Regions from separate parts of the Agarivorans sp. OAG1 genome, predicted to be linked through region 1. Evidence: predicted binding sites of a transcription regulator. Region 1 holds the regulator's gene; each other region holds the start of a gene.
What was found. Region 1 encodes sigma-54, which starts transcription at its own class of promoters, with help from an activator protein. Its sites were predicted from a motif close to GTTGGCACGNNNNTNGNNT; they were not measured.

Region 1 (5,613 bases):
TCTCTTCTGGCATAAGCGATCCCTATTGTTATTTTGTTATGTACTGCTTGCTAATTGTAGCTTGGCTTTATTGCGTATAGATTTATTCTTCGTTGAAGTTAGCTTCTACTAGGGCTTGAACCGCATCTAGAGCGGCTTCTGCGTCTGCACCTTCAGATACTATGGTTAACGTACTTCCTTGCGCACTGGCTAGTACCAGTAAACCCATAACGCTGGCAGCAGAAGCCGTTTTCTCACCGTCGATAATACTCAGCTCAGCGTCAAATTGCTGAGCCAGCTCAACCAACTTGGTGGCAGGACGTGCGTGCAGACCTAATTTGTTTTTTACTACTACTTGTCTAGTGAGCTTCAAGGCGATGTTCCAAAGTTCGGTGGCGTCGTTGTATTTTTCGATGAGCGCTAAAAAGGCTAGCAAGCTGCTCGGCCACATACACCGAGCGATGTTGCCCGCCAGTACAGCCAATCGCAATGGTTAAATAGGCTCGATTGTTAGCTTCTAAATGCGGTAACCAAGATTGCAATAACTGGCTAATCTGCTCGATATATTGGGTAACTAAAGGCTGCGCAGCCAAGTATTCTTGCACGGCTTTATCTAAGCCGGTAAGTGGGCGTAGCTCTTCTTGCCAATGCGGGTTAGGTAAAAAACGCGCATCAAACATGTAGTCGGCATCGTTAGGCACACCATTTTTAAATCCAAAGGATTCGAACACCAAAATTAGCTGTTGTTGTTGGTCACCAGTAACGCGTGAGCGAATCAAGCCGCTTAGCTCGTGTACCGATAAACGGGAAGTGTCGATACGCAAATCGGCATTTCTAGAAATGGGGGCTAATAGCTCGGTTTCTGATTCAATCGCTTCTGCTAAAGATAAGTTGCTTTGGCTAAGCGGGTGTACCCTGCGTGTTTCGCTGTAACGGCGGATCAGCGCTTCATCTTTCGCATCTAAAAAAATGCTTAACAGATTAATGTCAGGCCCTGCATCTCGTATTAGCTGTCCTACCGGTGATAGCTCATCGGGAAGATTTCGAATATCAATGCTAATTGCTACTTTAGAATAGGTTTTTTTTAAGTTGTCGATAAGTGATTGCCAAAGCACAACCGGCAAGTTGTCGACGCAATAGTAGCCGAGATCTTCCAATACTCTTAAGGCGACGGTTTTACCTGAACCCGAGCGCCCACTAACGATGATCAGTTCCATGATAATCCCTAAGGCTGATTAGAGTATTAGGCTACCATGATGTCGTACAATTCGTCATCACTTTGTGCACAACGAAGTTGTTTACATATTTGCTTATCGTTAAGTTTTTCAGCTACTTGAGCAAGAGTATTAAGATGTTGCTTACATTGATCTTCGGGTACTAGTAATGCAAATACCAAGTCTACTGGCTTGTTATCTATTGCATCGAAGGAAATAGGGGGATCGCAACGCAAGAAAACCGCTGTGGCTTGATGCTGGTTGTCGATACGGCCATGAGGAATAGCGATGCCTTGGCCAATACCTGTACTGCCCATTTTTTCTCGATTTAACAAGCTTTCAAAAATGCATTGGGTAGTGGTATCAAGCTGTTTGGCAGCCAGTTCGCTCACTATTTCTAGGGCGCGTTTTTTTGAAGAGCATTGAACTGCACTTTGGGTGCAGTCCAAGCTAAGTACTTTATTTAGTTGCATGGGGGGGCTAACGTTTGTTAAGTTTTTCTTTATGTTTGATGACTTGGCGATCAAGTTTATCAATCAGGCTGTCGATGGCGGCATACATGTCAGAATGCTCAGAGGTTGCAAATACTTCGCCGCCGTTTAAATGTAATGTGGCTTCAGCAATTTGGTTCAGTTTTTCTACGTTGAGGATGACGTGAACGTTATTGATCTGATCGAATCGTCGGGTGAGTTTGGCAAACTTGGTGTGGACATATTCTTTCAAAGATTCAGTTATTTCTACGTGGTGTCCAGTAAGGTTAATTTGCATAGATATCTTCCCCTTTTAGTGGCCTTAGATAAGGCTCTTACGTTGGTTAGAAGGTGGAATTGCTAAAGACTCACGATATTTAGCGATCGTACGTCTTGCCACCTTGATCCCCTGATCTGCCAAAATATCAGCAATTTTGCTGTCGCTGAGTGGTTTACTGGTATTTTCGGCAGCTACCAGTTTCTTGATTAATGCACGAATAGCGGTTGACGAACACTCACCCCCGCCATCGGTAGCCACATGGCTAGAAAAGAAATATTTAAGTTCGAAGATGCCGCGAGGTGTGTGCATGAATTTTTGGGTGGTTACCCGGGAAATAGTGGATTCATGCATTTCTACAGCTTCTGCTACATCGTTCAGTACCATTGGCTTCATGGCTTCTTCGCCATATTCAAAAAACGCCTGTTGATGATGAACAATGCAGTTGGATACTTTTAATAGGGTTTCATTTCGGCTCTCGATACTTTTAATAAACCACTTGGCTTCTTGTAAGTGGCTACGAATAAACTGGGTATCGTTAGCGTTGGTAGAGGTTTTACTTAAAGATGCATAGTGGGAGTTAACACGCAACTTAGGCATTGCATCTGGGTTGAGCTCTACAACCCAGCGGCCTTGGCGTTTTACAACCGATACATCCGGAATAACATACTGGGCTTGATTAGGCTCAACCGCGTTACCAGGTCGAGGTTCAAGCGTATGAATCAAACGCATGACTTCGCGTAACTGGTCTTCTTTAAGTTTGGTTTTGCGGGCTAATAGACGAAAATCGCGATTAGCCAATACATCAATATGATTTGAAACTACATCTTTGGCTTCATTTAGCCAAGGTGTATCTTCAACAAAACGGCTTAGTTGAATCAGTAGGCACTCCTGCAGTGAGCGAGCCGCAATACCAACAGGGTCGAAATGTTGGATGCGTTTAAGTACTGCTTCTACTTCATCTAGCTCTACATCTAAGTCATTGTTATCGCTTGAACGTAAGCCCTCTAGTAGCTGCTCACAGTCTTGGGTGAGGTAGCCCGATTCATCTACTGCATCAATAATGGCTAAAGCAATAGCTTGGTCTACTTCACTAAATGGAGTGAGTTGCATTTGCCACAATAAGTGGTCTTGTAAAGAGTCGACAGTTTCGCCCTGAAACAACATATCGTTGTCATCGCTAACCGCGCTGCCAGATGAGCTGGCTGGGGCAGAACTGGCGCTGTAGATATCGTCCCAAGTAGAGTCAACAGGAAGGTCGTCAGAAACAGTTTCTTGATTAATGGCATCGCCTGCTTCAATTTGACTGTTGTCTATGTCAGCAGTGGATTCGGCCTCGGTAGACTTCTCGTTGGCAGATTTAGCGTCGGTTGCGTCACTATCACTGGCGTGAGACTCATCCGCCTCAAGCAGAGGGTTACTTTCCAGAGCCTCTTGAATCTCTTGCTGTAAATCCAGTGTTGAAAGCTGGAGTAAGCGAATGGCCTGTTGTAACTGGGGGGTCATGGTTAACTGCTGACCAAGACGCAACTGCAAAGATGCTTTCATTAACTACCGCTGTTCCTTCTTCTTATTGTCTTTTTTTAAACTTGCACTTTAACTATAGCTTGAATTGTTCTCCGAGATAAACTCGTTTCACATGTTCGTTTTCGAGAATTTCTTCTGGCTTTCCTGAGGCTATCAATTCGCCTTGGCTAACGATATAGGCATGCTCACAAACATCGAGAGTTTCTCGAACATTGTGGTCGGTAATTAGTACACCTAGACCGCGATCACGTAGATGTTCAATGATCTTTTTAATATCGATAACAGAAATAGGATCTACCCCTGCGAAGGGTTCGTCAAGCAAAATAAACTTAGGTGCGGCGGCTAGCGCTCGAGCAATCTCAACTCTTCGGCGTTCACCACCTGACAAGCTCATGCCTAGGTTTTTGCGAATATGGCCAATGTGAAACTCTTCAAGAAGGTCGTCTAATGCACCAATTTGTTGCTCTTTATCGAGGTCTTTTCGGGTCTCTAATACGGCGAGAATGTTCTTCTCCACAGATAAGCGGCGAAAGATAGACGCTTCTTGCGGAAGGTAGCCAATGCCTTTGCGTGCGCGGGTATGCATCGCTGTACTAGAAATATCGTCATCATCGATGAGGATGCGGCCTTGGTCACGAGGCACCAAACCCACCACCATGTAAAAAGTAGTTGTTTTGCCAGCGCCGTTTGGACCTAACAAGCCAACAATTTTACCGGTTTCTACATTTAGACTAACGTTTTTGACTACCTTACGGCCCTTGTAGGCTTTGGCTAGGTTTTCAGCAATTAGGGTACTCATTATTGCTGGTCTTCCTTGGGCGTTAGTTCGTCAAGTTGCTGCGGTAGGAAAATAGTAGTTACACGGCTGTTTTCGTCGCCTTGTGCCACCATTTCTTGTTTGTTGATGCTGTATTTGATCATTTTACCTTTTACCAAGCTCTCTTCTTGTTTGAGTTGAGCATTGGTAGTGAGTGTTAGCGTTTGGGTTTTTAAGTCGTAGCGCACTTCGTTCGCTTCAGCTTCAATTGGCTTGCCGCTATCAAGTAATTGATAAAACGTTGCGGGTTCGCCTTTAGCAATCATAACTTCGCTGCCTTTTTCTTCACTACCAATAACGCTTAGCTCTTCGGCGTGCATTTTAATCGAGCCTTGAGTCACCACAACATTATTGTAAAAGGTGACTCGGTTTTCTTTGATATTGACCTGCTGGCGGTCAGCATCAACAATAATTTGTTTGTTGAAGTCGTCTTCTAGTGCTTGTGAACCCCAAGAAAACATAAACAAGCTAGCTGCAATTGCTAACTTACTCTTGTGGGTTGTGGTAAACCGCTTCGATATCATCTAATAAAGTCACTATTTCGTTGGCTAAATCACCGTCCATGCCAACGCCATACAGTTCGTATGAAGGGCCATAAACGGTAACAGGTTGATCGCTGCTCATGGTTTCTGTTTGCAGGTCGATCTCCAATTTTTCGGTTATTAAGTCGCGAACATACTCGCCACGGCTTAAATTTTTAATTACTACATTGTCATTTAAAATGACGTTTTGCTGCTGCTGTACTGTAGCGTGATCGGCCACAATTTGCCATACAGGTTGGCTTGGATCTGGGTACACTAAGATCTTTGGTTGAGCAAAAGTTGTGTGCTTAAGTTGTTCAAAAAACTCCATTTCCTCAGCGTAGATCCGATAGCGCGGGCTACCATCTTCGCCAAAACTCACGCTGTAGAGCTTTTCGGCAACAAAGTTTGGTTTGCTGGCTTCGCGTTTAGCACTTAGCTGCTTAGTTTCCGAAGGACTAAGCTGCCACAGCACCAAGGCTAGGAGAAATAAGCCTGCAAAGAACCAAGTTGGGCGATTCATACACTCATACCTTGGGCATTATCAAGCTCGCCTTTTGCTTGCAGTATTAGATCGCAAAGCTCTCGAACCGCACCAAAACCGCCACGGGTTTGGGTGATAAAGTTGGCACTTTGTTTACACAAGGGATGAGCATCTTGCACGGCTACACCTAAACCACAGGCGCGCATTACTGGGGTGTCGACCACATCATCGCCAATATAGGCTACGTTTTCAGAAGCTAATGACAATTGTTCAAGCATTTGCTGGTAGGCGACGAGTTTGTCTTGTTGGCCTTGGTAGATACGA
Region 2 (5,613 bases), 1.4 Mb from region 1:
TAATATAGTCATCATTGTCATCATTGTTTCTAGCTGCTAGACAACCCTTTTCTACTTCTTTATCAATGTTACGCATCAAGACTTGAAAGCCTACCGGTAAAGTACGTGTAAGTGTTCCTGCACTAATGTAGTAAGGCGCGCGTAAGCCATGATACTCAATAGCTGGACCAAGCTGCTCAAACTTAATACCTAAAAAGCTCATACTTCTAGCAAGACGCGGCTCCATCATAACAAACGCGTGATGGGTGCCAGCTCGCACAGCTAGAGCGGCAATAGACAAATACAAACCAATAGCTAAAAAAGGAAAGCAACGTAACTCTTCCTCAGAATAGGTTTGCTCATTGATCGCACCAGAGGCAGCACCATCAAAGTTATCCGCTTTACGACGTCGGAATTGTGGGCGAACCGCTAAACGCGATATTTCACAAATTTCGCTTCTAGCAAATTGCGAAGGGTGATATTTAGCACCTTCAATAGCATTAGAACAAAACTTCTCGATGGGCAGTAACTCATCTTTACTAGAAGGAGATACTATTCGCACACAGCCTGCATAGTTGGTACTAGGTTTGTGCTCGATTAAACAAAAGCGAGAGTATTCATCAAACTCATCTTGTTCCATACCGTTTTCACGGACTGGCTCAAAATTAAGTTCCTCACAGTATACGTCATGACGAATTCGAAATGCTTCTTGTACGGTATCGGTTTTATAAGCAACTACCGGGCGAAGATACTCTGCAAAGTGCTGAGCAATTAGCTTAGCTTCTCGCTTAACCAATAACGAAATGCCACCTCTCACAACAGCCCCAAGATAAGGGATACTTGCTAGGTTTTTCACATGTTTGTTTCGGATCATAAAGCGCTCTCAAAGCTTCAAACTTTCTAAACATAACATTTAGATTTTAGAAACAATTTAGAATTATAAAAGGCAGGCTTGCAGAAAAAACAAAGCGCAGAACTAGGCTGCGCTTTGGATGTACAATGCTAAAACTTAGCGACTTTTAATTAAGCATTATGCGCGGCGACGAACAGCTGCCAAGCCTAATAGACCTAATCCAAAGATAGCTAATGTTCCTGGCTCTGATACTTGTGCAGCAGAGATAGCGAAACCAGCTTTCAATTCGTTAGTTTTATCTTCTTCTGTAAGGAAGCCAATACAAGTTGCGTTTGGTCCACAATCAATATCACCTAATACTTCTAAACCTTGTAGGCGAGTAGTTAGGGTGTATACATAGTCATCGTAACCTGGAATTGGTAGTACGAAGCTATTTGTTAAGTAAATGTCATCACCCACTTCTGTGTATGTAACATCTGGACCCAACACGATAGTGAATAAGTCAGAACAGCCTTCTTGGTTAATACCGGCTTGTCCTACCAACTGAGTTGGCTCGTACTTACAAACATTGTTAGTTGGCGTGTTGTAGGTTTCTTCAAAAATCACACCGAACTGAAGTACAGGTGCTGGAGCTAATGGGAAAGCAACAGGTGCTGTAGGTGCAAGGAACAAACCATCAAACAATGTAGCTGCTACTAGAGTATCACCGGTTACACCCCAGTTTTCGTGTACAAGGCCAGTACCTTCTGAAAATGCTAAAGCACCAACACCATCTACAACACTGGTAGTCACAGTACCTGATTTAGAATCTTCAATATTCAAAGCACTTTTCTTAAGATCTGGGTTTTCAGCAGCGTACGGGTCACCCCAAGCAAGAGACTTAGGAAGCTCGCCACCAAAAAGTGGGTCAAAATCATCTAAAGTTTCGCCAGTTGCATCAATACCCGTTGGGTCAATTGAACCAGCATCAGAAGTCCACTGATCGAAACCAGCTTCGTTTAGGTAATCCCAGTCAGTGATAAGAGCAGCGTTAGCAGAGATGCTTGCAAAACCTAAGCTAGCCGCCAAGCATGTAAGTTTTAATTTGTTCATGTCACCCATCCATTTGGTCAGTACGATTCGAAATACAAGTCATACAAAGCAATCTAGGTGCCAACTTTAAAAAACCTTTAAAAGCAGTAGCTTAAGAAATAACCAAATCATTGAAGTAAATAGGATGTAAAAATTACTGACACAAAAACCCATTATGTTTACCACCGTAAAAGATCCTTAAGATCCTTGTTCTAAAGCTTAATGTATGAAGATTTCCCTTACTAAATCCAATTAACGATTTACCTTGGACCAACAAACAACATTCTGGTGTTAAGTTGCTAAGCACTATAAAGGTAGATGAGAAAGCAGAACCTTCGAACAAGACAGTTACGATTGAGAATTTGAGCTTTGGAAGTGAGAGTTTCTTGAAGGAAATAAAAAATTACTGCTGCGAAAGCGCAGCAGTAATTATATAAGAGCAGCTAATTAAGCGCGGCGACGAACAGAAGCCAAACCTAGCAAACCTAAGCCAAAGATAGCTAAAGTACCTGGCTCAGTTACTTGAGCAGCAGAAATAGCGAAAGCTGCCTTTAATTCGTTCTTCTGGTTTTCTTCAGTTAAGAAACCAATACATGTAGAGTCAGGACCACAATCTAGATTATCTAATACAGTTAAGCCTTGAAGACGAGTAGTTAAGGTATACACGTAATCGTCAAAACCAGGAATTGGTAGAATGAAGCTGTTCTGAAGGTAGATATCATCGCCAACTTCAGTAAACGTAACTCCGTCATCTAGTACCAATGTGAATAAATCAGCACAGCCAGCTTCATTAATGCCAGCTTCACCTACTTTAGTATCACCGTATTTACAGATGTCATTAGTAGGAGTGTTGTACGTTTCTTCAAACAATACATCAAACTCAAGAACCGGCGCAGGTAGTGCTGGGCCAACAAAAGGAGCTAGAGGTTGCAGGAACAAGCCATCAAACAAAACTGCTGAAGACAAAGTATTGCCAGTTACACCCCAGTTTTCATGGGTAAGGCCTGTACCTGTTACGAAATCCAATGCACCAACACCGTCAACTACACTTGTACTTACTTGACCAGACTGAGCGTCGTCAATCTCAAGTGAACTTTTGATAAGTTGAGGGTTTACAGCGCCGTATGGTGTACCCCATGCAAGGCTTTTAGGTAACTCACCACCAAAAAGAGGATCAAACTCATCGGCTGTTGCGCCGCCGGTATCAATACCTAGTTGGCCAGCGTTTGAACTCCACTCTTTAAAACCCGCATCATTCGAGTAATTCCATTCAGTGATTAGTTCAGCGTTAGCAGAAATACTTGCAAATCCTAGGCCTGCAGCCAAGCAAGTAAGTTTCAATTTATTCATTTCACCCATCCAATTTGGTAATAGCGTTTAGATATAAAGACCGTGCATAAAGCAAAACTCGGGCCAAATATAATTAACCAATATTAACAAAGAGTTGCGTGCTAAAAATAAATAAATCAATTATGATGTGTAAAACTTACTGACATAAAAAAGCGCTCAGCTTTCTTCTTTTAAAACTATTTTTTTGGCTATCTTAAATACCATTCGCTGCAAAGGATTACGATTACCCATTGGTCGCCACGTTTTCTTAAATCGATTTCGATAAGCATCAAAATGCAAGCCGTAAGGTGCGGTAATTAGATCTCCTCGATTAAGTAGGATTTTTAAAACATACGTACCCGCTATACCACCACACATCTTCACCGCCATAGGCATCGATGGTCCTTTTTTAGCGTGAAAATCTGCTCGACTCGGGTCAACTAGATAAGGGCGCTGCAACATCGCGGGGGATAAACCAATTAGGAACTTAATATATTGCTCGTTTTCACTAGTGGCATCTTCAAATCGAAAATACTCTTCGTAACTCATACTACCAGGCATAAAACACAAAAATGCACAGCCCATACCTAACGGTGCAGCAGTAACTAAGGGGATCTTTTTCTCTAAACACTTTTGAAAGACCAACTTTCGCGCAGACAAGGCAAAAAAGTCTAGGCTATCTACATATACGTCCACACCTTCAAGGAACTCATCAACATTGTGCTCAAAAATACCTTCAGGGAAGGACTTCACCTCCGCTTCAGGGTTTATATCTAAGCAGATGTTTTCCATTACTTTTACTTTGTCTTGGCCAACGGTAGACATAAACGCGCCAGCTTGACGATTAAAGTTGTGAACTTCATATTCGTCAAAATCAGAAATGTGAAACTTGCCAACCCCCAAGCGCGCCAAGGTAACAATGTGCTCACTGCCAACGCCCCCGGCACCCGCCATTGCAACACGCTTTCCACGTAACACCTGTTGCTCTGCTTCCGTTACCCAACCGATATTCCGAGAAAAAGCATCTTCGTAATTAAAACTCATAACTAGTTAGCCTTATAAGATTGACGACATCCATTCGCCTGCATATAACCACGAACAACATAGCAACTTGCTCTAATGCATAGTAAAAATTAAGATTAAAAGGTCATTCAAGGAAGAATATAGTATGAAACTCGCCTTCATCGTAATCCTAGCCTCTTTTTCATCTCTGTTTAGTGTAGAAGCTTCCAGCGCACTTGCAGACACTATAGAAAAAATCAAACCATCTGTTGTAGGAATTGGTACCTACAATAAACTAAATTCTCCTAGAGCCAGCTTGCGCGGTACCGGATTTGTTGTTGGCTCTCACCTTATCGCCACCAATGCACATGTGATCCCCAAAAGCCTAAACCAACAACAGAACGAAAAACTAGTTGTATTTGTTGGCCAAGGTCGCTCGCCAGAACTGCGCATTGCCAGCGTAGTGGCTAGCATTGAACAACACGATTTAGCCATACTAAAAATTGAAGGCAAAGCCCTAAAGCCGCTAACGCTTTCGAACCAAAAAGTTCGCGAAGGAGAACTATATGCTTTCACCGGCTTCCCAATAGGTGCTGTATTAGGCCTATATCCAGTTACGCACCGCGGGATTATCTCAAGTATTACACCCGTGGTTATACCGGCGAGAAATGCCAGCGAACTAAACCTTGCTCAATTAAAACGTCTCAAATCACCCTATAATATTTATCAACTTGATGCCACTGCCTATCCCGGTAATAGTGGCAGCCCCCTCTATCACCCAGAAACAGGCGAAGTTATCGCCATCATCAATAAGGTTTTTGTCAAAACGACCAAAGAAGCCGTGTTGGCTGACCCAAGCGCGATCAGTTATGCCATTCCGGTAATTCATCTAAAGCAACTTCTCAGCAGCCTGAAGTAGTGTTTTGAAAACTTACGGATACAAAAAAGCCCTTAAAAGTAAGGGCTTAATTAGTATTCGTACACTTCTAAGAAATCCTGTTTTTAGAACGGGATATCATCATCGAAGTCCATAGGAGGCTCGTTAAACTGCTGAGTTGCCTGCTGTGGAGCTTGTTGAGGTGCCGGAGCAGGTTTAGGCTGTTGCTGATAACCACCTTGCTGCGGAGCTTGTTGCTGGAAACCGCCTTGCTGAGCAGGGGCTGCTTGAGGCGCAGCTTGTTGCTGTTGACCGCCCCAGTTACCTTGTTGCTGCGGAGCACCACCACCCATGTTTTGCCCTTGGCCACCACCTTGACGTCCACCTAGCATCTGCATCACGCCATTAAAGCCCTGCACAACCACTTCGGTAGAGTAGCGATCTTGACCACTTTGATCTTGCCACTTACGTGTTTGTAATTGACCTTCAATGTAAACTTGCG
Region 3 (5,613 bases), 1.7 Mb from region 1:
TAGAGCTTAATTCTCAAGAGCAGGCAGATGCTAACGAATAAGTAGCAAAACAAAAATTAGCCTTAAGTAAAATAAATACGGAAATAAGAGAAACACGATGTCTGAACAAAATGAAGCCTCAGAAGCTGCGCCAAGCAACCCTTTACGTAAAAGTTCGTTGTTGGTATTTGCCCTGTGTATTTTGGTTTTTATTATTTATGTCGTAGGCGATAGAGTGACGCCCAATACCGACAATGCTCGAGTATTTGGTTTTGTGGTGCCGATTGCCGCCTCGGTATCGGGCAAACTGGTTGAAGTGAATGTTACGAACAACCAGTTAGTTGAAAAAGGCCAACCTTTGGCCAAGGTAGCTGAAGAAGAATACGTGCTGGCGGTCACTCAAGCCGAAGCCGCATTAGAGTTAGCCGGGCAAGAAATTGGCGCAGGAACTGCTGGCGTTTCGGCTGCGCAAGCGCGCTTACTTGAAGCATCCACCTCTTATCAAGCGATTCTTACCGATGCTAATCGTTTGTTTGCCGTAGAAGACCAAAATGTAGTGCCGCAGCAAAATATTGATAGAGCGCGCAGCGATGTGGCCAAAGCTAAAGCTTCAGTAGCCAAGGCCAACGCAGAGTTGGAGCAAGCTAAACAAAATCTTGGGGTGAGTGGCGAGCAAAACCCTAAGCTGCAATCGGCTTTAGCCAAGTTGGGCAAAGCCCGTTTAGATTTATCTAAAACCGTAATCGTTGCGCCTTCTGAGGGAGGGGTGACTAACTTACAGCTAGAAGCTGGTTATTACGCGAATAAAGGCCAACCGCTGATGACTTTTGTCACCACCAAAGAGGTGTGGATTGAGGCCTACATGCGAGAAAACAATATTGCCAATATTAAAGCGGGCGACCCAGTGGAAATTGCCCTAGATATTGCACCTGGCAAAATCTTCAAAGGCGAAGTGGTGTCAATTGGGTTTGCAGTTAATTATGGTCAATCTAACAACTTAGGTGCGCTACCTACTATTCCGCAAACAGCCGGTTGGTTGCGAGACCCGCAGCGCTTTCCGGTAATCATCAAATTCTCTGATGATACTGCCCATGGTTTACGACGAATTGGCGCACAAGCAGATGTAACGGTATATACCGAAGGCACTTTCATTATGAAAGCGTTGGCTAAGCTGGCCTTAAGGGTCAAAAGCTGGTTCTCTTATGTCTACTAAGGCCTTAAGCTTGCGGCTTGCTAATCCTCTAAAAGCGCACATGTTGCGCTTTAGCTTAGTGAGTGCCTTGGTACTGGTGCTGGCGGTAAGTCTAGAGTGGAGTATGTCATTTGTTACTGCCATTTTTACCGCTCAGTTGTTGTTGCCTGGCAAGCCCACGTTAAACTTGGCCTTAATTAAAACCTTAGCGCTAGCGGTATTAAGCTGTTTTTTGGTTGGGCTTGGGGTTGTGCTTATTGCCCAGCCTTATCCTTTGCTGCTGTTTATTATTCTTGCTTGGTGTTTGTTTTTTGTATTTTACCGAGCCAGTACCGGTTTAAATGAGTTAGTGGTGCTATTTCTGTTGGTGGCGCTGATCGCATTGCCGATGTTGGCCAGTGCTAGCAGGGCAGCAGCGTCCAGTTTTGTTGTCGACTTTATGCTGGCCTTTGTCTTGGCCTTGTTGATAGTGGCCTTTGTGCATTGGCTGATACCAGTGAAAGACGACTTCCATCAAGGAGCAGAAAAGCAGCAAGCGCCGATTCTAAAACATCAAGATGCCTGTCGTCAGGCAGTGGTTAGCACCATAGTTATACTGCCACTTATTATCTACTTCTTTGCTTTCGATAAACTCAGTGATTTGCTGGTGGTTATTTTTGTGGCTATTTTGGCGCAAAACCCCGAGTTAACTAAAGGTGCAAAAGCCAGTATAGGAATTATTTTCACCAACATTGTAGGTGGGTTAATTGCTGTGCTGGTATTTAATTTATTGGTTGCAGCGCCGCAGTTTAGTTTTATGGCGCTGCTAATTACCCTCAGTTTTATGCTGATCGCCCAAGCTATTTACCTGCATCCTAAAGGCGCGATAGTAGCAGCTGGCCTATCGGCTTATATCATTATACTGGGCAGTACTATTGGCAGTGATGGCGGCTTAGCTACCACTAAGTTTTATGCACGTATCTTCCAGTTAAGCATGGTGGGTTTGTATGTGGTGGGCAGTTTTTACTTAGTGCATAAGTTGGCTTGGCTTAAGCCGAATGAATGAGGTTTAACTAAAAACGCCGCTTAGGGTAAGCGGCGTTTTTGATTTTATTTAAAGCGTCTTGCCACCAAGCCAAAACAGACTAGTGCAAATAGGGCAATGCTGCCAGGCTCGGGAACCGAAAAGCGAATGTTATCGATAGCGCCAGAGCCGTTTAAGTGAATACGCATTGAGGCTACTTCGGCTACTGCAAAATCCAAGCGGTCCCAAGTATTGTCGCCGCCGGTATGCGGAGTGTAGAAATCAGTTGGGAAAATTTCGTTGTTTTGCGCATCAAACAAGTGAATGGCATTTTGTGCTGTGTAGCCATTCTCTGCCAGCTCAATGTCAAAAAAGTCGATACTTTCTAGGTATACCGAACTTGAGAAGTTAATGGTGAAGAAACCTGCAGGACGACGCCCTTCGTCATCTGGGTTGTTACAAATAAGGCCATTACACGAGTTTGGGTTCTCATGAATAATGAGTACATTGCCAGGGTTAGCAATACCTAAATTGGGTTGGTTAATATTACTAAAAGGCGACTCTAAATCTGGGTCTTGAGTATTGATAAGGCTGGTATCAAAAGCGACGGCCAAATTGTTTTGGCCTAAACGTACATTGGTTCCATCTATGCTAACACCATGACTTAACTGGTATTGACCATTAACAATTTCACCGTTGGCCAATTCATCAAAAGTAATCACACTGGCTTGGCTAACAAAAGTGCTAAGTAAGCCTACAACGGCGAAAAATACATGTTTGCGGTTCAAAACAATCTTCCTTGATATAAATGGTTCGACCAGTTCAAGGCAATTACTGTACCAAACTCGCAAGTCCATGGCCAGTATCGCTTTTCTTACTGTTTTTATTAACAATAAATACTGGGTGTAAAGAATACTGACGAATTAATCGCTGCTTTTGTGGTAATTGCTGGAGTTAATACTAAAGTGCTTGCTAGCTTAACAAAGAGGGAGTTGTTGTATTGAGTAATTCCCGCCTTTAAATGAGTAGCTACACGCAAAACTCTTACCTATTCGCTATCGAAAGCTAAGGTTTTCCAATAGTAACTAAAGCGCTGATTGTTTATCAAAGCTAGATCGGCGAAAATACCCGCCAATTACGATTAACTAAACGCTGGGTGATTGTGCTGTTTCGGCCAAATTGCCGCTTTGCTGCATCCTCGCGTTACCAAATTAGAAGAATTGATTCGATGTCTAACGCTTCACTCTTGCAAGATATTGCTAGCCGAAGAACCTTTGCAATTATCTCTCACCCGGATGCGGGTAAAACCACCATTACTGAAAAAGTATTGTTATTCGGAAACGCGATTCAAAAAGCCGGTACAGTGAAAGGTCGCGGTAACGCTACCCACGCTAAATCTGACTGGATGGAAATGGAGAAAGAGCGTGGTATCTCGGTTACTACCTCGGTGATGCAGTTCCCGTTTAACGATTGTATTGTTAACCTGCTAGATACTCCCGGACACGAAGACTTCTCGGAAGATACTTACCGTACTCTAACTGCAGTTGACTCCTGTTTGATGGTGATTGACGCGGCGAAAGGTGTAGAAGATCGTACCCGTAAATTAATGGAAGTCACTCGTCTACGTGATACGCCTATTGTTACCTTTATGAACAAATTGGACCGCGATATTCGCGACCCAATGGAAGTAATGGATGAGGTAGAGAGCGAACTTAACATGATGTGCGCACCAATTACTTGGCCAATTGGCTGCGGTAAATTGTTTAAAGGTGTTTACCACATTCTTAAAGATGAAGTGATTCTTTACCAAACTGGTAAAGGCCATACCATTCAAGACCAACAAATCATCAAAGGTTTAGATAACCCCGAAATAGATGCCGCTGTAGGCGATGAGCTTGCCGAAACCTTGCGTGATGAGCTTGAGCTGGTACTAGGTGCGTCTAACGAGTTTGATCTTGAACTGTTTTTGAGCGGTGAACTAACACCTGTGTATTTTGGTACCGCGCTGGGTAACTTTGGTGTAGACCATATGTTAGAAGGTTTAACCAACTGGGCACCAGCACCTAAGCCACGTGCTACTGATATAGGTGAAGTTACCGCTTCTGATGATAGCTTCTCTGGCTTTGTATTTAAGATCCAAGCGAATATGGATCCTAAACACCGCGACCGTATTGCCTTTATGCGCATTGTGTCTGGTGAATACAATAAAGGCATGAAAATGCGTCATGTACGCTTAGGTAAAGATGTAAGCATTTCTGATGCAGTAACCTTTATGGCTGGCGACCGCGCCGCTGCTGAAAAAGCGATTGCTGGCGACATTATCGGTTTACACAACCACGGCACCATTCAAATTGGCGATACTTTTACTCAAGGCCAAGCCATGAAGTTTACCGGTATTCCTAACTTCGCACCGGAAATGTTCCGCCGTATTCGACTAAAAGATCCTTTGAAGCAAAAGCAATTGCTTAAGGGATTGATTCAATTATCTGAAGAAGGTGCTGTGCAGTTATTCCGCCCTATGCGTAACAATGACCTAATTGTTGGCGCAGTAGGTGTGCTGCAGTTTGATGTGGTGGTACATCGTTTACGCACTGAATATAAAGTAGAAGCTGTTTACGAGGGCATTAGCCTTGCCACTGCGCGTTGGTGCGCTGGCGACGATTCTAAGAAGTTTGAAGAGTTTAAGAAAAAAGCTCACGATAACTTAGCCTTAGATGGCGGCGACAACTTAACTTATTTAGCGCCTACAATGGTTAACTTAAACCTAGCCACCGAGCGTTACCCAGACGTTAAGTTTATGCAAACTCGCGAGCACTAAGCCGCTTTTAAGCTAGTTTAATCGCCATAAAAAAAGGTCGCATAAAGCGACCTTTTTTGTGTCTAGTAGTAAGGTTCTATTCGCGCTCTTTAGTATATGGAACACCAATCGCTTTTGGTGCGATAGCTTTACCGATAAAGCCTGCCAGTAAGAACACGGTAAGTACGTAAGGTATCGCTTCAATGGCTTGCACTGGAATCGCGAAGTCGCCGATGGAGACGCCTTGTAAACGTATTGCCATGGCATCCAAGAAACCAAACAGTAAACATGCAGCCAATGCGGTAAATGGTCGCCACTTACCAAAAATCAACGCGGCTAACGCCATATAACCTTTACCGGCACTCATGTTCGGAATGAACTGGGCAGTTTGCGCCACCGACAAGTACACACCACCAATACCGACCAGTAAGCCACAAATAATTACCGCGCTGTAACGCATTCTCACTACTGATATACCGGCAGTATCAACCGCTGCTGGTGATTCACCCACCGCACGTAAACGTAGTCCAAAACGGGTTTTAAACATTACGTACCATGCTAAAGGCACGGTTATGATTAGCAAATACACCAAGGCTGAGTGGCCGCTAATTAGCTCTGAATACAACAAACCAATTACGGGTA
Region 4 (5,613 bases), 1.8 Mb from region 1:
AACGAACGGAAGTGCCACAAGTCTTTACCTACATGGATCTCGGCATTAGCAGTGCTTGGTGACTCAGCAATAAGCGCTTCCATTTTCTTACGCCAACGTTTAGCACCGTTGTTACATAAGATGTGTTTAACTTCACAACCCAATTCTTGTAAGAATTTAGTTAAACCCATTAGGTAATCTGGATCACCATAGATAGAGAAACTCACGCCGTGTAACCAAGTGTGTGAATCGGTCATCATGTCGACTAAACGACCACGCTCTGTGGCTAAGCTTTCTGGAATTTCTTTGCCAGTTAACTCGGCAATTTTAATAAGAAATTCGTCGGTCCAATCTAAGCCCATTGGAATTTGCAATGCAGGAACTTCATGTTTCCAAGTACCTTCTACAAACTTTTTGGTTTTAGTTAGCTGATCAGGCTGCAATAACACTGTTGTAATTGCGTTAGGTGCGTCTTCAAGCTCACTTAGCGGCGTACCACCTGCATACATGCGGTACTCGCCGTCAGCAGGTGTATCCAACACTTCTGATGGGTCACTAAGTAGGCTGTAATCCACACCCATTTGTTGCATCATTTTGTGAATAACACGGTAGTTACCTAAGTAGGTTTCAAAACCTGGTATTAGGTTAATTTTGCCATTACTGCCTACCGTTTTATCGTCCATTTTGTTTAGGGTGAAATAGCGAGCAAAACCCTCAAACATCCCGTCCCAACCGGTTACATGGCTGCCTACAAAGCTCGGTGTATGAGCAAAAGGTGTAGGCAGTTCTTTAGGAATGTAGCCTTCTTCTTTGGCATTGCCGATAAAGGCGTTTAAGTCATCACCAATTACTTCTGCCATACAGGTTGTAGACACGGCAATAACTTCAGGCTTATACAATGCTAAAGAGTTTTGCAGACCATCAAACATGTTTTTCTGGCCGCCAAATACCGCTGCGTCTTCAGTCATTGAGTCTGATACACAGGCAACAGGCTCTTTGAAGTGGCGGTTAAAATAGGTTCGGAAATAGGCTACACAACCCTGAGAACCATGCACATATGGCAGGGTTTTCTCGAAACCTAGCGCACACAATACCGAACCTAATGGTTGGCAGGCTTTGGCTGGGTCTACGGTTAGGGTTTTACGAGAAAAGTTAAGATCTTGGTATTCTTGAGTGGTGGTCCACTCAAATACTTCCTTGATCTTCTCGTCGCTGACACCTTCTTCATGATCGCTACGCTTACGCGCCATCATGTCTTTGTACTCTGGCTGTTCAAACAAGGGGTAGCCAGGTTTTATATCATCTACTTGTTGACTCATTGTATCTCTCCTTTCGCGCCACTCATCTGTGAACTACGAATTGAGTTAATTTTTTAAGCGCTAATGCACTCTTCCTGATCTTGCTAGTACTTAAGCGGCTGCTTTGGCACTCTTCCATGGTGGCGTTAACTTGTCCCAACAAGGGTTGTTTAAGGTCATGTCCATGTCGCGGGCAAAAATAGCGAAGCCATCAAAACCGTGGTACGGACCTGAGTAATCCCAGCTGTGCATTTGACGGAAAGGAATACCCATTTTTTGGAATATGTATTTCTCTTTAACACCCGCACCTATCAAATCAGGCTTGAGTTTGTCGGCAAAAGCTTCTAGCTCGTAACCCGTTACGTCATCGTAGATTAGCGTGGCGTCTTTCACTTCAGGTACGGTTTTGCTGTAGTCATCGTTATGGCCAAACTCATAACCAGCACCAACAATTTCCATACCTAAGTCTTCATAAGCACCGATTACATGGCGAGGACGCAAACCACCTACATAAAGCATCACTTTCTTGCCTTCTAAACGAGGGCGATACTTATCCACCACTGCTTGCCACTGCTCTTTATATTTGGCGATAACTTCTTCAGCTTTAGCTTGAATTTTCTCGTCAAATTTAGCGGCGATAGCGCGCAATGACTCTTCACACTTGGTAGGACCGAACAAGTTGTACTCCATCCAAGGAATGCCATATTTCTCTTCCATATGACGACAGATGTAGTTCATTGAACGGTAACAGTGCACTAGGTTCATTTTCACTTTTGGCGTGTTCTCTAGCTCTGGTAAAGTACCGTCACCAGACCACTGCGCCACCACTCGAAGACCAATTTCTTCTAACAAAATACGCGAAGACCAAGCATCACCACCGATGTTGTAATCACCAATAATGGCCACATCGTAATCGCTGGTAGCAACTTCTTTGTCTTCCGATTTATCCAATACGTAATCACGTAGAGTATCGTTAGCAATGTGGTGACCAAGCGATTGACTCACGCCGCGGAAACCTTCACAACGAACTGGAACGATGGTTTTACCAATCTCGGCGCCTTTGGTTTTAGCCACGGCTTCGATGTCATCACCAATTAAACCAACCGGACATTCAGATTGAATCGAGATCCCTTTAGCTAAGGGGAATAACATCTCAATTTCGTCTACCATGGTTGCTAGCTTTTTATCGCCACCAAACACAATGTCACGCTCTTGGAAATCAGAGGTGAAGTTCATGGTGCCAAAGCTATTTACCCCGGTATAACCGGTGTAATAGTTACGACGACCAGCGCGCGAGTATTGACCACAACCCACTGGACCATGAGAGATATGCACCATATCTTTAATTGGCCCCCACACTACCCCTTTTGAACCTGCGTAGGCACAACCACGGGCAGTCATAACACCAGGAAGTGACTTACGGTTAGCAGTAATACAATTACCACCTTCGCTGTCGTTTGCACCTAGGTGTTTTTGGCGATCTTTTTTGGCTTTTTCTGGATAGACTTCTAACACTTCATCAATCAGTGCTTGAGTCTCTGCTTTTTTATCTGACATTGCTGCCTCCTATAGCATCAATTTACTCACTGAGATAAGTGATTAAGCCGTTGCTTCTTCAGCTACTTGACCAATGATTGATTCGTCTTCTTCATCCATGATGCCGAATTCCATCAACAACTCTTCTAGCTCATCCATAGTTACCGGTGTAGGCACTACAAACATTTTGTTGTCGATGATTTTCTTGGCTAAGGTGCGGTATTCGTCAGCTTGATTACATTTAGGGTTGTATTCAATTACTGTCATACGACGAATTTCAGCTTGCTGTACAACGTTGTCACGCGGCACAAAGTGAATCATTTGAGTGCCAATTTTGGCTGCTAGCGCTTCAATTAACTCATCTTCACGGTCACATTTACGTGAGTTACAAATAAGACCCGCTAAACGAACACCACCAGTAGCAGCATACTTACAGATACCTTTAGAAATGTTATTCGCTGCGTACATCGCCATCATTTCACCAGATACAACGATGTAGATTTCTTGGGCTTTGTTTTCACGAATAGGCATGGCGAAACCACCACACACCACGTCACCCAGTACGTCGTAAAATACAAAATCTAGTTCTTCTTCATAAGCGCCTTCTTCTTCTAAGAAGTTAATCGCTGTGATTACACCACGACCAGCACAACCAACACCTGGCTCCGGACCACCAGACTCAACACAACGTACACCGCCGTAGCCCACTTTAAGTACATCTTCTAATTCGATGTCTTCAACCGAACCCGCTTCCGCTGCCATTTCCATAATGGTGTTTTGCGCTTTTGCATGTAAAATTAGACGTGTTGAATCGGCTTTTGGGTCACAACCAATAATCATCACCTTTTTGCCCGCTTCCGCTAAAGCACCAACTAAATTTTGAGTAGTGGTAGATTTACCAATACCGCCTTTTCCGTAAATTGCACATTGACGAATAGCCATAACATTTCTTCCTATTAGCTTGATAAACGGTTCCCACTGTAGCTATTGCCAGAACCGTTCCAAACTCCTGCAAACATGATAAGCCGTTGTATTTTCAGTATTTACTACTATTCGACGGCAAATTATTGAGTACACAAGACAAACAATTTAGGCTGCAAATGTAGGCTTTGTCGTAAACGGTACGCACAACCTCACTGCGTTTGTTAGTTGCTTAGACACTAATTAGAGGTATAGGAGGGTCAAGAATCTGTGCTAGCAAACAGTAGATTTTTGAAATAAACATCAATCAACAGACAACAAGATGAAGCCTTCAAAGGCTTTCTTAAGTAATTAGTTTACAAATTGCTCAATGTTGAAAAATATGTGCTAAACATAATGTTAGACATATTTTGTTTACTGTAAGGGCTAAAGGATGAAGCCAGTTGTCTACGTTGACATCGAAGGTCAAATTTGGAAAGTCATGGGTGATGGACGTTGGCTCAAGGTAGAGCCAACTGAAATAATCGATAGCAGCATCCCCCTAGTCAAAAATCTAGTGAGTGATGCTGAACAAACCATAGCAGATAGCGAACTCGACTCCACTGAAACTAATAACAGCCAACAAGATAGCCCACCCTTGTACTCTGGGAATACTTCCCCCCTCAGCGGCGAGCAAGGTAGCCAAGGCGCGTCCTTTATCGTTCGTGTACAGCCCACATTAGATGAAACCCTCCCAGAAGCAGGCTTTAATACACAAGCGACAGAGAAAGCTGTAACAAATACCAATCAACAGGGTGCTCAAGCTGACCAAATTCCCCCTTTAAGTAACCAAGCGCAATTAACAGTGAATATTGTTGATGGCGGCGATGGCTACGAAAACCAGTTTGAAGTACCAGCTGTACTAATCACCGGCGAGGCACCAGATGTAGAAGATGGTCGCATCGTAGTGATTACGCTTACCGATTCTGCTGGGCAAACGCTAACTGTAGAGGCTGTAGTAAGTAACAATAGCTACAGCTACCAAGATCTCGATATTCAATCGCTAAATGAAGGACCGATTGATGTTTACGCTAGCGTGACTGATTACTTTGGGCAGTTTGTCGATGCCAACGATTCAAGCATTAAAGATGTAACGGCTGTTATTGAAGCGGAAATAGATGGCCAAGGCGACAGTTACGTAAACCAGTATGAACAAGCAATTACTCCCTTATATGGAAACATAATCGGGATAGAAGACAATCAAGTGGTACTGGTGCAAGTTGTTGATGAGTCAGGTCAACAACTCAATTTTACCAGCCAAGTGCTTAACAACAGCTGGAACATCGCCAGCGCCGATTTGACGGCCTTACAAGATGGCGTGTTAACCATTAACGTTAGCGCGGTAGACATAGCTGGAAACCCTGCATCAGCTAGCTCTACAATCATTAAAGATACTCTCGCAAGCTTAACTGCCGATATCGATGGAGTTAACGACAACTATATAAATGCTATAGAGTCCCCTTCTACTTTACTATACGGCCAAGTTGCAGCCGTTGAAGATGGCCAAATAGTTAGTGTTACGGTTACAGACAATAAAGGTGAGCAGCTAAGCTTTCAAACCACGGTTAGTAATAATAGCTGGCAAATCAGTAATGTTGATTTAACACCTTTGGCGGAAGGTAGCTTAACCATTACCGCCAACACCTCTGATATTGCGGGCAATCTAGCGAGTGCTAGCTCATCCATTGTTAAGGACACCTTTGCTAACATCAGCGCAAACTTCGATGGCCAAGGCGACAACTACGTAAATGCCGTAGAAGTACCAGCGACACGGTTGTTTGGTGAAATAACTGATGTTGAAGATGGCCAGTTAGTTAATATTCAAATTACCGATATAAAT

Region 2: OAG1_RS02885 (THxN family PEP-CTERM protein) is a predicted target of sigma-54. The motif match lies at 3,303-3,321, and genes of this name have one in related genera.
Region 3: OAG1_RS04180 (PEP-CTERM sorting domain-containing protein) is a predicted target of sigma-54. The motif match lies at 3,000-3,018, and genes of this name have one in related genera.
Region 4: nifH (nitrogenase iron protein) is a predicted target of sigma-54. The motif match lies at 3,801-3,819, and genes of this name have one in related genera.

What each region holds. Positions count from the first base shown of each region.
Region 1 is NZ_AP028990.1:4,022,081-4,027,693, reverse strand. It holds gene mgtE (magnesium transporter) at 1-13, opposite strand, end outside; gene OAG1_RS18300 (HPr family phosphocarrier protein) at 83-352, opposite strand; gene rapZ (RNase adapter RapZ) at 339-1,196, opposite strand; gene ptsN (PTS IIA-like nitrogen regulatory protein PtsN) at 1,223-1,666, opposite strand; gene hpf (ribosome hibernation promoting factor) at 1,674-1,961, opposite strand; gene OAG1_RS18280 (RNA polymerase factor sigma-54) at 1,986-3,488, opposite strand; gene lptB (LPS export ABC transporter ATP-binding protein) at 3,541-4,266, opposite strand; gene lptA (lipopolysaccharide transport periplasmic protein LptA) at 4,266-4,745, opposite strand; gene lptC (LPS export ABC transporter periplasmic protein LptC) at 4,771-5,328, opposite strand; gene kdsC (3-deoxy-manno-octulosonate-8-phosphatase KdsC) at 5,325-5,613, opposite strand, start outside.
Region 2 is NZ_AP028990.1:599,911-605,523, reverse strand. It holds gene OAG1_RS02895 (PEP-CTERM/exosortase system-associated acyltransferase) at 1-853, opposite strand, end outside; gene OAG1_RS02890 (THxN family PEP-CTERM protein) at 1,010-1,924, opposite strand; gene OAG1_RS02885 (THxN family PEP-CTERM protein) at 2,351-3,253, opposite strand; gene OAG1_RS02880 (ThiF family adenylyltransferase) at 3,410-4,276, opposite strand; gene OAG1_RS02875 (serine protease) at 4,401-5,153, shown strand; gene OAG1_RS02870 (single-stranded DNA-binding protein) at 5,237-5,613, opposite strand, start outside.
Region 3 is NZ_AP028990.1:900,319-905,931, forward strand. It holds gene OAG1_RS04165 (AI-2E family transporter) at 1-41, shown strand, start outside; gene OAG1_RS04170 (HlyD family secretion protein) at 98-1,192, shown strand; gene OAG1_RS04175 (DUF2955 domain-containing protein) at 1,182-2,216, shown strand; gene OAG1_RS04180 (PEP-CTERM sorting domain-containing protein) at 2,261-2,962, opposite strand; gene prfC (peptide chain release factor 3) at 3,403-4,992, shown strand; gene OAG1_RS04190 (ABC transporter permease) at 5,069-5,613, opposite strand, start outside.
Region 4 is NZ_AP028990.1:2,259,384-2,264,996, reverse strand. It holds gene nifK (nitrogenase molybdenum-iron protein subunit beta) at 1-1,298, opposite strand, end outside; gene nifD (nitrogenase molybdenum-iron protein alpha chain) at 1,389-2,834, opposite strand; gene nifH (nitrogenase iron protein) at 2,877-3,755, opposite strand; gene OAG1_RS10230 (hypothetical protein) at 4,168-5,613, shown strand, end outside.